Regions from separate parts of the Paenibacillus sp. LK1 genome, predicted to be linked through region 2. Evidence: riboswitches for the same ligand, from Rfam matches in the RefSeq annotation. Region 2 holds a riboswitch; the other holds the start of a gene.
What was found. Region 2 has a riboswitch for glycine ahead of gcvT (glycine cleavage system aminomethyltransferase GcvT). Riboswitches for the same ligand answer to the same signal wherever they lie in the genome.
Positions count from the first base shown of each region.

Region 1: another riboswitch for glycine. It lies ahead of sdaAB (L-serine ammonia-lyase, iron-sulfur-dependent subunit beta); the one in region 2 lies ahead of gcvT (glycine cleavage system aminomethyltransferase GcvT).

Region 1 is NZ_PEII01000014.1:51,145-54,536, reverse strand. It holds gene CS562_RS26175 (MFS transporter) at 1-976, shown strand, start outside; glycine riboswitch at 1,314-1,437, shown strand; glycine riboswitch at 1,442-1,583, shown strand; gene sdaAB (L-serine ammonia-lyase, iron-sulfur-dependent subunit beta) at 1,695-2,384, shown strand; gene sdaAA (L-serine ammonia-lyase, iron-sulfur-dependent, subunit alpha) at 2,374-3,318, shown strand.
Region 2 is NZ_PEII01000006.1:94,053-97,444, forward strand. It holds gene gcvPA (aminomethyl-transferring glycine dehydrogenase subunit GcvPA) at 1-648, opposite strand, end outside; gene gcvT (glycine cleavage system aminomethyltransferase GcvT) at 645-1,781, opposite strand; glycine riboswitch at 1,979-2,079, opposite strand; glycine riboswitch at 2,083-2,205, opposite strand; gene gcvH (glycine cleavage system protein GcvH) at 2,553-2,942, shown strand.

The DNA of each region.
Region 1 (3,392 bases), on a different contig from region 2:
GCCACTGATGTCCAGTCTATGGATGATGTACGCAGTGATGTTTCTGATCAGCATGTCCTCATCTATATTTGTCCCTTCCTCTCAGGTATACATTACCCGGCTGGTACCTGCTGAACGGCGCAAGCGCTTTAATTCCCTACAAGCTTTGATCAGCTCAGGGGCATTTATTACCGGCCCGGCAGTTGCAGGAGTGATGCTGATATATTTATCTCCGGCAGCAGCCATTTATGCCAATGCGGTTTCCTTTGCTGCTTCTGCGTTGATTCTAATGTTTCTTCCCAAACTGGGCTTTGGAGAACAGAATATAGGGACGGGAAGCAGACTGACACCTCGGATGATTGCCCAGGATTGGAGAGCTGTACTGAGCTTCAGCCGAAAGTCGGGCTACGTTGTCGGTATATATGCCCTGTTCCAGATTATTCTGGTGGTCGGCATGTCGCTGGATGCTCAGGAAGTGGTGTTTATCCGTCAGGTGATGAACCTGCCTGAATCACAGTACGGAGCATTAATGAGTATCACCGGAATCGGTTATTTGGCAGGTTCCATGCTGGTTTGGATGTTCGCCAAACATTTGCCGGTCCGTCACATGATGGGTGGCGGTGTACTTCTGGTTGCGCTTGGTTATTTCCTGTTCGCCCGTTCATTCTCGTTTGAACTGGCGGCTGTTGCCTTTATTCTGCTCGGTCTGTGCTCCGCACTGGCGAATACCGGCCTGGTTACCTTTTATCAAAATAATATCCCTGTCGATCTGATGGGGCGAATGAGTAGTGTACTTGGACTTGTGTTAAGTGTGTTGCAGGTGGCTTCCATTTTGATTGCAGGGGTAATAGCAGAGCAGTTGTCGCTTCGTATGGTATATACAGTTGTATCTGGGGTCATGCTGTTAGCTGCGTTGGGATTGTGGGTGACGAGCATGTTTCCTTCCCGAAGCAGGTATTACGATGAACCGGCGAAGCCCAAGGCGATGGTGGGGTGACAGGCAGAAATACGGCAATTCTAGTACAGAATAAAGGTTGCCTGAATACCCGAACCGTTCAGTGGAACATAACATAAATAGTATTAAACACAGATATTGGCTAATAGAAAATGAACAATGTATGCGCTTTCGAGATGAAACGCATTAACACATTCATGTGATGAAAGTTTACAGTTTGTTCGTTTATCTTGTGTATAAAATGGAAAAAAGCAATTATTCGCAAAGAAATCGTTAAGTTTGTTGACACTGATCTTCCGGTCGATTAATCTTAATGAGAAAGTATTAAAAACTTCAATTATCGTTCTGGTACAAGATCAGAATGGTTCCATACAGCGAATGATAGCGAGCGGGAGAGACCTGAGCATGTCGAGTAAAATGGCAGCTGTCGGGCACCGAAGGAGCAAGCTGCTACGCACCCGGCGCAGCGGTTAATCTCTCAGGTAAATGTACCATCGTTGGACGCAACTCTGGAGAGTGCGCGAACTGCGCCACCCAAGGGGTATATGGTCAAGCAGCACGGTGTGCAGGGTGACATCACCTGTGAATACAGGAATGCATCGATTCGCCGCGCTGCTTATCATGAAACTCTCAGGTATCGAGGACAGAGAGAGGGCCTAGGGCCTCTCTCTGTCCTTTTCTCATGTCATCATTCAGTAATAAAGGAACATTATGGGTGTACGTCTGGATGAAAATGACGATTATAAATGGAGGGTTTGCGATGCGTTTTAAAGACGTTTTTTCAATTATTGGTCCGTCCATGACAGGTCCATCAAGTTCACATACGGCTGGAGCGGCAAGATTGGGGCGAATTGCCCGTCAGTGGCTGGGATGCACGCCTGAACGCGCTCGATTAACTCTATACGGCTCGTTTGCTGATACGTATCAGGGGCATGGTACGGATCTTGCGTTGATCGGTGGCCTGCTTGATTATGTGACTGATGATCCACGTATACCGGATGCAGAACAATATGCAGAGGAAGCGGGTATGGAGGTAGAGTTTTTCACAAGCGGCCTGCCTGCTCCTCATCCGAATACGGTCAAGATTGAACTCTGGCATGGAGACCGTCAATGCTCACTAATCGGTGCTTCCATTGGCGGAGGTAGTGTATCGGTGCATGCATTGAATGATTTTCGTGTACAGATCAGCGGAGAGTTCCCCACACTTGTACTGCGCCATTCGGACAAAGCAGGGGTGCTCGCTTCGGTAACCTCCACCATCAGTTCGTCCGGGGTGAACATCGGGTACATGCAAGTGGATCGGAAAGCCCGGGATGGTGAAGCACTGACAGCGATGGAGATGGATGGTGTGCCGAATCCTGAGATGTTGAACCGTCTGCGGTCGCTGGATCATATGCTGGACATTCGCGTGATTGATTTGAAGAGAGGGGTCGAGCCGGATGCGGTTTAAACATCTACATGAACTGAATACCATCTGTACAGCAGAGTCCAAGACCATTGCCGAGCTGATGATCGAAGAGCAGGTTCAGGAGACGAATATCCCGGAAGTGGATGTTGTGCGGCAGATGTCGGATTACTATCAGGTGATGAAGGAAGCTGTACACAAAGGGCTAACAGAAGATACAACATCACGCAGCGGCTTGACTGGCGGAGACGGCAAAAAAATGGCTGAGTACATTCGTAAAGGCGAGACTTGTTCTGGAGATGCCTCTGCACTGGCCATGGCGTATGCCCTTTGTGTATCGGAAGTGAATGCCTCGATGGGCCGGATTGTAGCCACACCGACAGCTGGCTCCTGCGGCATCATTCCGGGTGTATTTATCAGCTCCCAGGAGCGTTTTGGCTGGAGTGACGAGCATCTGGTGAACGGTCTGTTCTGTGCGGGAGCGATCGGTTATGTCATTGCCAACAACTCATTTATCTCAGGTGCCGAGGGTGGCTGTCAGGCTGAAGTGGGTTCTGCCATCGGTATGGCCGCTGGAGCCATGGTGGAGCTGCGTGGAGGGACGCCGGAGCAAGTGGTTCATGCAGTTGGCCTCGCGTTAAAAAATACACTAGGGCTCATCTGCGATCCTGTCGCAGGCCTCGTGGAAATCCCTTGCATCGTCCGTAACGGACTGGGTGCCGTAACTGCGCTGGCTGCCGCCGACATGGCGCTGGCTGGGGTACGAAGTGCCATTCCTTCTGACGAAGTCATTGATGTCATGCTGGAAGTGGGCAGTGCGATGCCGAGCAGGCACCGTGAAACGGCCCAAGGTGGGCTTGCCCAAACACCGACAGGACGGAAAATGATGGAGAAGCTTGCTAAACCGAAGGCGAAGCGTGCGGAGCCTGAGACTGAAGCTGAGTCTCCTGCTGAAAATGAACCAGAAGCCAAGGCATAACGCCTTTGGCCTGAAATCAATTTTAACTTGGTGTGCCTTTAAAAATAAAAAAAGGTGATGAGCTCCCATCTTGA
Region 2 (3,392 bases):
GTTCGGGCTCTGGATCATGACGGCTGCGGTGTCATCGGACACGGCGGCTTGCAGGGCATCCAAGTCTGTTACACCATTTTGATATCCAATCTCAACAATCTCCAGATTGAGGCCGTGAGCATAAGCTTGCAATACCTGACGGGATTCAGGGTGCACGGTGCGTGACACAATCAGTTGTTTGCGGCGGGTTGCCGCTGCGGCCAGATTGCCTGCTTCCGCAAATGCAGTCGCACCATCGTACATACTGGCATTGGCTACAGCCATACCTGTCAACTCACAGATATAGGATTGAAACTCGAAAATCGCCTGCAATTCTCCTTGGCTGATCTCGGGTTGATAAGGTGTATAGGCGGTATAGAACTCGGAACGGGAGATGACATGATTAATGACGGAAGGTACGTGGTGATCATAAATACCTGCACCCAGGAAACTGGCGTGTGTCTCGAAGTTGGCATTCGCTGCCGCTTGCTTCGACATATGACGTGTCAGTGCATATTCATCGAGTTTGGAGGAAACAGGCAGTTCACCCTGATAGCGAATCTCCTGTGGAATGTCATGGAACAGATCTTCAATCGTTTCCACGCCGATGGTTGCCAACATGGCACTCTGATCCTGCTCGGTCATGGGAATGTAGCGATGCTTGCTCATGCTTGATCAGCTCCTTGAGTAGGTGTCTTTGGCGCACGTGTCCGTTTATGAAAAGGGGTCTTCACGACCTCGGCTTTTAGTTTCTTGCCACGAATCTCAATCTCCAGCGGGGTACCCAGTGCAGCATATTTGCTGTCGATCAAGGCCAGCCCCAGATTACGTTTCAACGTAGGCGACTGAGTCCCTGTGGTCACTTCACCAATCTGCACACCTTCGGCGTAAATGGGATAATGAGGGCGAGGAATGCCGCGCTCCAGTACTTCGATCCCGACCAGCTTGCGGGCAGGTCCATCATTTTTTTGCTGCAACAAGGCTTCATGTCCGATAAACGGTCCTGCATTTAACTTCACAAACATGCCAACGCCAGCCTCCAGCGGTGAGATAGTTGCAGACAATTCCTGTCCATACAGGGGCAGCTTGGCTTCAAAGCGCAGCGTATCCCGGGCACCCAGTCCTGTGGGAACAAGTCCGTGAGCTTCTCCGGCTTGCATCAATCCGTTCCAGACCGCAGCGGCTTGTTCCGCAGGAACGTAGAGCTCAAAGCCATCTTCACCCGTATATCCGGTACGGGATAACAGCAATGTAACGCCGCATACCTTCGCATTTGCCACAAAGCGGAAAGGCTCAATCGAAGACACATCCGTGTCTGTCACCGTTCTGAGAATATCTACTGCCAGCGGACCTTGCAGAGCAAGTAGCGCTGTTTGATCCGAATCATTGGTCATCGTTACGCCAGGCATCATGTGCTGTTGCAGCCATGCCCAGTCCTTATCGATGTTGGAGGCGTTAACCACCAGCATATATTGCTGGTCTTTCAGTTTATAAATCAGCAGATCATCGACCACGCCACCATCCGGATAACACATTAACGTATATTGGGCCTGATCGGTAACGAGTGTTGTTACATCATTAGTGGTCATGTGCTGTAAAAAAGCTTCTGCGTGTTCACCTTGTACGGTGAATTCGCCCATGTGGGATACATCAAATAATCCAGCACGTTCTCGCACCGCTTCATGCTCTTTCTGAATTCCGCTGAATTGTACCGGGAGCTCCCAGCCACCAAAATCAATGCATCGTACGCCTTCATATTGCTGATAGAGTGGAAAGAGTGGGGTTCTAAGCAAATCGGACATCCAATCACCTCGTCATGGGCCGTCAACCGGCCGAGTGTATAACCATGGATCAATGAATCTGGCATCATATTTTATTATAAAAGTAAGGTAAGGACGCGATAGGCAGCGCCGCTCTATAACCTGTTTTCGTTTTTTTGGGAAAAAGGAAAAGGACAGGCCAAAGAATCGGCATGCCAGAAGCACGCTGTATTCTTAGGCTCTGTCCTTGGTACCTGAGAGTTACCCCGCCGCATGATGCAGCAGGTTTCCCCTTGGGTGATCATAACGCCCACACAGGGCGATTAGATGCTCTCCAGAGTTGCGTCCCGTAAAAGTCCTTTTGCCTGAGAGATTCACCTCCGCTTGTCGGTGGTTTACTCCTTCGGCGTTACCGCATGTACACCCTGATTCGGGTGTCAAGGGTAATCTCTCCCTTTACATTCATCCGCGGGTATTGCATAGACCAATTAAACACATTTACTACTCTCATTAAAGCCTGAATCGACTATTGATGTCAAGAACGATATCATAGAAATGAATAAAAAAGCCGAATGATATTTTTAATTCGTTTCATAACGTTCGTCTATTTATAAAGAGTGCGCTTACTTTTCTAATATTCACCATTATATGTAGGGAGAGTGCATTTGAGTTACAGGTATATAAGGAAGAAAAACAAATAAATTGTGAGGTATCTTGACATTTGAATCGAAAATATCATACGCTATGTTCTGGGAAAAAGGTTAAGGTCAAAGAAACGCATGCACTCATTAATGAAAAGCGAGGCGGATATCGATGAGCGAATTGAAAAGTGATTTCCTGTACAGTGAAGAGCACGAATGGGTGCAGACCGTAGGGGAGGATACCGTACGTATTGGTATTACCGAGTTCGCGCAGCATCAGCTGGGTGACATTGTGTTTGTGGAATTGCCTGACCTGGAATCGGATGTAAAAGCGGAAGACGGCATTGGAACGATTGAATCCGTCAAAACCGTTTCGGATTTGTTTTCTCCTGTCAGTGGAACGATTATTGCTGTGAATGATGCATTGCAGGATTCCCCGGAGCTGGTTAACAACTCTCCATATGAGGAAGGCTGGATGATCGAGATTCGTGTTGAGGGCGACCTGACAGCAGCACTTTCCACGTTGATGAACGCGGATGCGTATCGTAAACATACGGAATAATATTAAGGTACAATTCACCGATTGGATAGAGAGTTTTAGCTTGATGCAAAAGTTTTTTTAAGGTAATAAAATGAATCGATGATTATAGATCCGAATGGTGATATTACTTATTCGGAGAATACTTAGGCGCAATTGCCTCATCTGAATCAGGATGAGGTCATTGCGCTTTTTCGTTGTTACTCGATGAATTAGACTAATTAGATGAAATAAATATCAATCTAACATGTTTCATCATCATTTCTAAATGAGGTAGGAACAGCTCATTTAAATAGAATAAATTTACAATTTCATTTGTCATTAAAATGGGGCAATTCGTGGGTATGATACATGAAAGGGAATAACAGGTTTCGATCAATATACGGGTTTAAATATGGAACAATCCTTTAAATTTAAATCTTGTCATCAACGTTCATGACGGAAGTAGGTTTTCATTTCGTTGTAGAAGATACC